DNA from 3 places in the Pseudoalteromonas sp. PPB1 genome. Region 2 is predicted to be linked to each of the others. Evidence: predicted binding sites of a transcription regulator. Region 2 holds the regulator's gene; each other region holds the start of a gene.
What was found. Region 2 encodes FliA, which starts transcription of late flagellar genes. Its sites were predicted from a motif close to CTAAAGNTNNNNNNNNNNNNGCCGATA; they were not measured.
Positions count from the first base shown of each region.

Region 1: the regulator FliA is predicted to act here: its motif matches at 1,863-1,889, upstream of IY568_RS02770 (flagellar protein MotY).
Region 3: the regulator FliA is predicted to act here: its motif matches at 1,064-1,090, upstream of IY568_RS04905 (DUF3530 family protein).

Region 1 is NZ_JACEQV010000002.1:94,804-98,081, reverse strand. Features, by position in the region: gene IY568_RS02780 (DUF342 domain-containing protein) at 1-983, shown strand, start outside; gene rnt (ribonuclease T) at 1,034-1,696, opposite strand; gene IY568_RS02770 (flagellar protein MotY) at 1,968-2,825, shown strand; gene mnmC (bifunctional tRNA (5-methylaminomethyl-2-thiouridine)(34)-methyltransferase MnmD/FAD-dependent 5-carboxymethylaminomethyl-2-thiouridine(34) oxidoreductase MnmC) at 2,875-3,278, opposite strand, start outside.
Region 2 is NZ_JACEQV010000002.1:253,874-257,151, forward strand. Features, by position in the region: gene IY568_RS03430 (protein phosphatase CheZ) at 1-374, opposite strand, end outside; gene cheY (chemotaxis response regulator CheY) at 394-777, opposite strand; gene IY568_RS03440 (RNA polymerase sigma factor FliA) at 821-1,555, opposite strand; gene IY568_RS03445 (MinD/ParA family ATP-binding protein) at 1,558-2,418, opposite strand; gene flhF (flagellar biosynthesis protein FlhF) at 2,411-3,278, opposite strand, start outside.
Region 3 is NZ_JACEQV010000003.1:246,243-249,520, forward strand. Features, by position in the region: gene IY568_RS04900 (DUF368 domain-containing protein) at 46-999, opposite strand; gene IY568_RS04905 (DUF3530 family protein) at 1,122-1,982, shown strand; gene djlA (co-chaperone DjlA) at 2,001-2,879, opposite strand; gene murU (N-acetylmuramate alpha-1-phosphate uridylyltransferase MurU) at 2,869-3,278, opposite strand, start outside.

The sequences.
Region 1 (3,278 bases), 160 kb from region 2:
AGCCAGGCAAAGACTTTGCGCTGGAAGTACCCGAAGGTACTAAAATCTCACCAGATGATCCTAATCTGCTTATTGCGGACGCCAAAGGTGTACCTGTTGCTATTCCGCGTGGGATCCGCGTTGACGATGTGTTGTGTTACGATCAGGTTGATGTCACCACAGGTCATATTGAATTTGACGGCAGTGTGATCGTCAGCGGTGATGTTAAAGATGGTATGAAAATCAAAGCGTCCGGAGATATTACCGTGATTGGGTTTGTTGAGTCTGCCCAACTTGAAAGCAATGGTGCTGTTACCGTGATGCTGGGTGTGATTGGTCGTAAGCGTGATGAAGGCGAAGATTTCAGTTGTTGTATCAAGGCAAAGCGTACGGTTTCTATCGGCTATGCTCAATATTGTCATATAGAATCTGAACAGGATCTGCTGATTGAGCGCCAGGTTTTACATTGTGACCTCAGAGCCAAGCGAATGATCCGGGTAGGAAAAGGCGATACGCCGCGAGGTAAGTTGATCGGTGGCACAGTTTATGATGCTATGCGTATAGAAGCAGGCGAAGTAGGGGCTCCGTCGGGGACACGAACGCGGATTGCGCTGGCCCAGGACTGGCATATGCTAAAGCAAAAACAACAAGAATTTAAAGACCTCGAAAAACGCCTCACAGATAAAACCCTTGCCCTGAAACGTGCACAGATCAAAGCCCAAAAGGCGCCTGCCTCTAATAAACGCGATGCTTATCTCAGTAAGCTGGCTCAGAATGAACAACAGCTCAGTAAACATTACGCACGTAATCAAAGAAATATGAAGCTGGTACAGCAAAAGCTGGCGCGACTATTAAAGCTTAGCCGGATTAAGGTCAATGAATTGATGCATCCGGGAATAGAGTTGACCATTGCCAGAGACAGTAAATCGTTTTCACGGATCTATCCGCCTCACTCGGTCCTGCTGGACGAGGGTAAAATCACCCAGGAATTCGCCACTCAGTAACTGCGTCGCGATACCTCGGTGTGCGGTATCGCGTATCCAAAAGTAGCGAGCTACTCTGACCCTTCGTCGCTCTCATCCTCAACGTCTGGCAGAGGCCAGCCGCCCAAAGCCTGCCATTTATTAACGATATGGCAGAATAGCTCAGCGGTGCGTTCGGTATCATACAGGGCTGAATGTGCCTGACTGTTGTCAAACTCAATCCCCGCAGTGCGACAGGCTTTAGCCAGTACGGTCTGACCCAGTGCTAGTCCGGCCAGTGAGGTGGTATCAAAGCTCACAAATGGATGAAACGGGGTACGCTTGATTTTACAACGTTCAATGGCTGCGTTTAAAAAGCCATGGTCAAACGCCGCATTGTGCGCGACCACCACAGAGCGCTGGCATCCAGCGGCTTTTTGGGCTTTACGTACCGCTTTACAGATCTCTTTGATGGCTTCTTCCTCATCAACCGCGCCTCGGAGCGCGCTGAAGGGATCAATGCCATTAAACTCAATCGCCGACTGCTCGATATTGGCACCTTCAAATGGCGCCACATGAAAGTGTACCGTGTGGTCTAGGCTGAGCAGGCCCTGTTCATCCATCTTGAGCATGCTGACAGCAATTTCCAGCAGTGCGTCGGTGTCTTTATTAAAGCCTGCGGTTTCTACGTCAATGACGACCGGAAAGAAGCCGCGGAAGCGCTTTGCGAATAGGGTTTGCTCTTGTTCTGCCATAATCTGCTTGGTTTACTAAATTGAGCGGCCTATTATACTGATCAGAGATAAAGATGCGAATTTAGTGGCGTGCTTCCTGCACACAGAGCAAGGTAGATGTGAAGAGATGCAGGCGTCAGAACTTTGCCGTCAGAATCCGCTTTTAAAGGCATGATTATTGCTTTAACTATCGGTGAGGCGTTACCTGACGATTGCGATGGCCAATCAATCTGTTCGTCCAGTTCGATATTTTTGTTTAAAGCGGAGTAAGAGCGTGAAGTTTAAAGCGAACCTGATTATTGCTACCACACTGAGTATCCTGACACTTCAGGCGCACGGTGCAATGCGGCAATACTCTGCCACAGCAGACAGCTCCCAATGGTTTGTTGACAGGACAACGCGGTTGTCTTGTGCCTTGTCACATGAAGTCCCTTATTATGGTGAAGCGATATTCCAGGCTACGGCGAGTAAAAACAAAGATCTTACCTTTAATCTGGATATGGTGGTCAGGCCCGAGAGTTACGATTTTGCAGGTCTGGAGTCGGTGCCACCGGCGTGGCGAGCCGGAATGCCAGCCAGAGTTATGGGCCAGATGAAGCTGTTGAAGAAATTTGATGGGGAACTCACCAATGCCATTAGCTGGGAGATGCTGACTGAGTTAGAGAAGGGCTATTATCCTACTTTTTATTATCAGGACTGGCAAAACCAGCATGATCAGATCTCTGTAGCACTTTCGTCAGTGAACTTTAAAAATGCCTATTGGGAATTTTTGCAGTGTCGCGATAATTTGCTGCCCTACAGCTTTGAAGACATCGCATTTACGGTGATGAACTACAAGTTCAACAGCAGTGAGCTGACCAAGTCATCACGAAAACGTTTGGATATGATCGGAGAATATCTGAATAACGACCCGCAAATTGAATCCATTTACATTTCGGCGTACACGGATAGCTATGGTGGCCGCTCGGTTAATATGGCTATGTCGAAAAAACGGGCTGAGGCGATAAAAACCTACATGGCGTCAAAAGGCATACCCGAAGATAAAATTGTCACTGATGGATTTGGCGAAAAGCGTCACGTTGCACCAAACGACACGCCGATTGGTCGGGATAAAAACCGTCGGGTCATTATTCAGATCTCGAAACCGTAACAGCCAGGCGCGCTTTTCAGGCGCGCCGCTGCAAAGTGGCAGTTTCGGGTTAGATCTTATTCCTGATTAAGTCCCGGACCACAAAGCGGGCAGGATGCAATGCCTGATTGATCCGCTCGCTAAACGGGCGGGGCTCGTCACACAGCGCCGCAACCAGGTGCTCTGTCACTAAAGGGGCGCTGCATAGTCCTCTGGCACCAAACCCGGTCACCACATGTAATCCCTCATGAGACTCAGTTAACGGCTCAAAGTCATCGTGTTTGCCCCGGCGCAGGTTTGCAAACGCACTGCACAGGCTGTCAGGATCCGGCACCTGGCCTACCATCGGAAAGTGGTCGTTAAAACAGCAACGTACAGCTGCTTTTGCACCTGTGATTTCCCCAAGGCTTTGATCAAACTCAGTATCTGCATAAAAGCCCTGTAACTGAGCGCGGTTGGTTAGGTTATCCTGCT
Region 2 (3,278 bases):
AATCTGTCCCAGGTGGGCTTAATTTCAGAGAGTTCATCGGCTAGTTCTTGGGCTAAGGGAAGACTTGCTTCTACGGCATCCATGGTTTTATTGGCAGCGCTTTCGGTCATCTCCATGACGTAATTAAGGCGCTGCTTGGCATCTGGAATGGCTTCTGTCGTGAGATCAGATAAACGGGTATCTAACTCAAAGTTCTTCAACGATTCATGAAGTTGTCGAGTTAGCTTGCCCACTTCAGCAAAAAGCTCTGATTGTTCTTTATTGGTGGCCTCAATTAATATCTCATCAGCCTTTTCCTGCTCACCTTGTTCAAGGTATTCAACGAGCAGTTTAGCCTGTTCCAGAGTTATCTGTGGCACAGAAGATGTTGACATAAGCCTACCCTTATCAATACTAGCCTAAACGTTCGAACACTTTTTCTAGTTTGGTTTTCAGGGTACCTGCCGTAAACGGTTTAACGATATAACCATTAACTCCAGCTTGGGCAGCAGCTACGATTTGTTCTTTTTTCGCTTCCGCTGTAACCATGAGTACTGGGATGTGTTTAAGCTTATCATCAGCACGAATTGCACGAAGCAAATCGATACCTTGCATGCCTGGCATATTCCAGTCAGTTACGACGAAGTCGAATTCCTGATTTTGCAACATTGGAAGTGCCGTACTGCCATCATCAGCCTCTTGAACATTGGTAAAGCCTAAGTCTCTTAGCAGGTTTTTGATTATTCTTCTCATCGTAGAAAAATCATCAACCACGAGAATTTTCATGTTCTTATCCAAAACTTCCTCCGGTGAGGTTTGAACCTATATTGTAAAACTAACTCTAATTGATCCAGTCATTGATCTTCGCACGAAGCTTGATCATTGCTTGACCGTGAATCTGACTCACTCGAGATTCGCTGACCTCTAAGATCGCACCAATCTCTTTTAAATTCATCTCATCGTTATAATACAAAGACAACACCAAAGCATCGCGCTCAGGTAAAGTCTTGATCGCATTGACTAACGATTCGTTAAAGCGCTCATTTTTAACATTATTGAATGGTTTGTCTAGCGCAAAATCGTTGCCTGCGGGAGAAATTACGTCTTCATCTACCCCCAAGTCTTCGATGCCGATCACTTTACTTGCATTGACATCATGTAAAATATGATGGTACTCATCTAGCGTAATATCAAGTTTTTCAGCGATTTCAGTATCTTTTGGTTCTCGCCCAAGCTGTGCTTCTAGCTCAGCAATAGCCTCTGCAACCATACGACCGTTTTTGTGTACCGAGCGGGGCGCCCAGTCACCACGGCGGATCTCGTCAATCATTGCGCCACGAATTCGAATTCCTGCAAAGGTTTCAAAACTTGCCCCTTTGCTCGCGTCAAAATTTTTGCAGGCTTCGATCAGTCCAATCATACCTGACTGGACTAAATCATCGAGCTGAACACTGGCTGGTAATCTGGCTAACAAATGACAGGCCACCTTTTTAACTAAAGGCGTATGACGTTCCACCACCTTATGCAGGTGGTCTGTCGTTTTATATCCCGCCATGCGGTTGACCGGTGAAGCCATCTTTAACCGTTTACCAATTGCTCAATAAAGAATTCCAAATGACCTGAAGGTTGGTGGGGAATGGGCCACTTGACAGCTTTGCTTGCCAGGCCTCTAAATGCCACAGCAGCAGGTGAATTAGGATAAAGCTCAACGATGGTTTTTTGACGACGCGAAGACTTACGCATATTTTCGTCAAATGGGATCGTTGCAACCAGCTCTAAAGCGACATCTAAGAATCGGTCTGTAACCTTGGACAGCTTAGCAAATAGCTCCTGCCCTTCTCTTAAGCTGCGTACCATGTTGGCCACAATTTTGAATTTGTAGACGCCATGTTCACGGCTTAATACTTTGATAAGCGCATAGGCATCGGTAATAGAAGTCGGCTCGTCACACACTACAACCAGTACATCCTGTGCAGCTCGAGAGAAGCTCAGCACCATGTCTGAAATACCAGCCGCCGTATCGACGATTAAAATATCAAATTCGCTGCTCAGCTCACTGAAGGCACGGATCAAACCAGCGTGCTCCGCAGGCGTTAATTCGACCATATTTTGTGAGCCTGACGTTGCAGGCACGATACGGATCCCAGCCGGACCCTCTACCAAAATTTCGTCTAGCTCGCATTCGCCGGACAATACATGAGATAAATTCTTCTCGACCCTCAAGCCTAGCATGACATCACAGTTAGCCAGACCTAAGTCAGCATCAAGCACCAAGACCCGGTTACCCTGCTGTCCTAATGCGATGGCAGTGTTGAGGGATACATTGGTTTTACCTACTCCACCTTTACCACCAGTCACTGCGATTACTTTTACACTGTGGTTATTTTTTTGGTTCATTCTCCGCAGGCCACTTGCTTGATCTAAAACTGTATTAATCATACATTCCTACTGTCTGGGACGCCACTGGTACACGTCGCGAATGTTGTGCTTTTGTTCTCTTTAAATACAATTGCTCAGCCTTTTTGACTAACTTCTGAGCGTTTGCCACGCGAATGTCTTCAGGCACTCGCTGACCATTGGTAAGATACCCTATTGGCAGACGATTTTGAATCGCTATGCTAATTATCTCACCTAAACTTAGACTTTCATCAAGTTTTGTAAAAATACAACCACTTAAATTGACTTTTTTGAAGTGGTTTACGGTTTCTTGCAGTACATGCATCTGCGCAGTCGCACTTAATACCAGGTAGCTGCGAATGTCAACACGGCTACTACGCATCAGGGTGTTTAGCTGCTCCGTCAGACGCAAGTCACGCTGACTCATTCCCGCCGTGTCTATTAATATTAGACGCTTATTGCGTAAATGATAAAGAACCTCTGCAAGTTCATTGGCATCTTTTACTTGCTTAACAGGACAGCCGATGATCCGACCATAGGTCGCCAATTGCTCGTAAGCACCGATACGATAGGTATCCGTTGTGATCAGTGCCACATTGTCTGCACCATATTTCTGTGCGCCCAGCGCTGCTAATTTTGCAACTGTTGTGGTTTTTCCAACCCCTGTTGGTCCGACCATCGCATATACACCGCCCTGACGCAGAATATCGTTGTTTGTTGTATGCATTTGATTGACAACCATATTCAGCAGTGCGTTCCACGCTTCTTTACGAGAAACGTCATCAGGAATGAAGCAAGCCATCTGCTCTGCGACTTCCGCACCAATCCCCATGCCTTTAAGACGCTCAACCAGACAAGCGCGGGTTGGATCACGACGTGCCATTTCCTGATTCATCAGCCCA
Region 3 (3,278 bases), on a different contig from region 2:
GATAAGATGATGAAATTTTATCAGTTGACCACAGTTCAGTGCCAACTAGGCGTCTTTACGACTGATCCGCTCAATCATCAGGATCAGGGCGAGGCCCGCCACAGCTAATAAAACGCAACCCAGTACGTAAGGTTCCTGGCCAGAAATACGAGCAAACTCTCCCGGTAACACATTGGCTTGCGTTAACGGCTTCTCTATGCCCTTAGAATTAGTGTAAGTGGTTAACACTTGCTTCCAGGGCCACAATAAGTTCAGTGAACCAAGCAAAAAACCACATAGCAAGGCAAAGGTGACCTGCTCAAAGCGACTAAGTAACCATGACAACAGACGTGAAAATGCCATTAGACCAACCACACATCCCCCCAAGAACAAAGCGATCAACATCACCTGCATCTCATTGACCGCACTGAGTACATGGCCATACATTCCCAGTAATAACAAGATAAAGCTACCGGAAATACCGGGTAAAATCATGGCACAAATTGCGATTGCACCAGCGGCAAAATAATACCAGGTCTGTGGCACCGCTTCGGCAGGCGCCAGAGAAGTGATCACATAGGCAATCGCTGCACCTGCCAAGCACGCACTGATGGTCGGCAGGTCCCAGCGAGAGACTTGCTTACCGACATGAATAAACGAAGCGATGATCAGGCCAAAAAAGAACGACCAAACAAATAACTGATGGTGCTCAAGTAAATAAGTAATGAGTTTCGCCAAAGAAGCGGCGCTGGTCAGCAAGCCCGCAAATAACACCACCAAAAAAGTGCCGTCTATATGTTGCCACGCGGCCTTTAATCCATTGCTTCTGAGTGTTTTAATGGCGTCCAGATTGACACTTTTAATTGCCCCAAGCAGACGGGCATAAATACCGGTAATAAACGCAATGGTGCCACCGGACACACCCGGTACTACGTCGGCGGCGCCCATACCTGCCCCTTTGAAAAACAACCAGATAAAATCACGTTTGGTGTCAGTTTTATTGCTCAAAGCACTCTCCATCGATTTTTTCGGCACGAGTTTACCGAAATTTTGTGACGCTGCACATAGTGACAACCAGAATGTCCTCAAGCTTTGCGGTAAATTGCCGATACAAGGGCATTAGCAAGGTAAGGTGCGTAAACATGCTCAATTATTCCCGGTTTTTTCTGACAGTCAGCCTGATGATAAGCCTGGTCGTGGCAACACCAACTCAGGCCGCAGAGCAACAGAACCCACCGAGTAGGTCCTCACAATTTGACAGCGATCTACGCTACTGGCTGAGCAGCGAAAAGCTACTGACGATTAAGGATGAAGAGCAGGAAATCTCAGTTTTATTCTCAGAGTATATGGCCGCACCAAAACGTGGCATTATTATTTTGTTGCCCGGGATGGAACAAAGCCAGCTTTACAATAATGGCCTAAGTTACTTGCATCAGGCATTAACGGACGACGGCTACGATACATATACCTTGCCGGTACCCGATCTCTCAAGCAACGGTGACCTTGCAGCGAACATCATTGACGCGCAGCCCAATGAAGTAAAAAGTTCGGCGATCCCGGTGCTCAGTGAACTGGCACTGGATAATTACAAAGCCGCATTGATTGCCCGTTTTGAAGCCCTCTATAAAACTCTGGCGTTGCGTCAGCAGGAACACATTGCCATTGTGGCATTTGGCAACAGTGCAGGCCTGTTTGCAGAGTACCTGGCTACTTTGCCCAGCGTCCGGGTCGATGCGCTGATCACTGTCAGCGCTCAGTTGGCCAATGCACAGAGAAACAGCCACTTGCCAGCCAGCTTATCACTCGTCGCGCCAGCTTTGCTGGATGTCTTTTATACATTCGACAGCCCCCTGGTTCTGGAAACCATAGACGATCGCCGCCGCTGGGCCAGACGTAACAGCAAACTTGATTATCGCCAAAGAGAGCTTTTCGGGGAGCAGCACCAGCCCTTGCAACATCAACGACTGCGTAAAGAATTAACCGGTTTTTTGCGCCGGCTCTAGTCTGAATTGGAGACTGACTTAACTACTGCGTTTTTGTTTCAGTAATTCATACGCTGATTGAATACTCTGGCTTTTTCGCTTAGCAATTTCCATCATGTGCGCAGGCAGACCCTGAGACACCAACTTGTCAGGGTGGTGTTGTGCCATCAGTTTGCGATACGCGCGTTTGATGTCCTTGTCCGATGCACCATCACTGAGACCCAATACCGCAAGCGCTTCGCTGCGTGATACGGCTGATGACTGAGGTTCACGTGCAGACTCTCGCTGTTGTCTTTGCTGACCCCCACTCTGGCGCTGCTGAGATTGCTGAGACTGCCATTGCGCGCGCTGCTGACGAAAACGAAACTCGGCCTGATAGCGGCGCAGCAAGAAGTTATACTGAGTCTGAGAAATCCCCAGGTACTTGCTCACTTCGCGCAGTAATGCCTGTTCCTGCTCAGACACATGGCCATCCGAAAACGCCATCTGAATTTGAATTTCCAAAAACAATTGCAGTAAATCGTAACGCCTGGCAAAAGCTTCTCTGACTTCCCGCACCGCATCTTTCACCGAAAAGTCAGCTTCCTTGCCCGCTCTGAACGCATGTTGTGCTTCACGCCGATCATCACCGGTTAACGCCATTTCATCCATAAAGGCCGTTGCCGCGCGAATATGCACCTCGCTGACTCTGCCATTTGACTTTGCAATATGGCCCATGACAGAAAAGCAGCTGGAGAAAAACAGCGCCTGACGTTCACTGAGGTCGTCACCATTTAAAAAGCCCTGGAATCCGCCCACTTTATCAAAATCTTGCTTTAGGCTTTTGTCGAACAAATGACCCAGATAAAACCCGAGAATAGCCCCCAGCCACTTGCCAAACATAAAGCCAAAACCAGCCCCCAACAACTTACCCCACATATGTGTGCTCCACTGCGTTGTTGATCTCAACTAACCGCTCAGGCGTGCCAATATCGTGCCATTGCCCCAGATAAAGTTCCGTTGAGACGCTCCCCTGCGCCAAACCCGCCCTGAGCATCGGACCCAGAGCAACAAATTGTTCCTGCACTCCGTTAAAGAAATCTTTGTGATATAAGCCAATACCCGCAAACGTATAGGCCTGAGTATGGGTACTTTGATGTGCCAGCGGAAAATCTCCGTCCGGATTATGAGGTGGGTTTTCCACCAATACCAGATGGGCCTCACCAGGTAACAGATGCAAACGCGACAAGTCATGCACTGCATAATCGGTAAAAATATCGCCGTTGATCACAATGAAGGTGTCTGTTTCAGTGCACAACGCAGGCAGAGCACGGACAA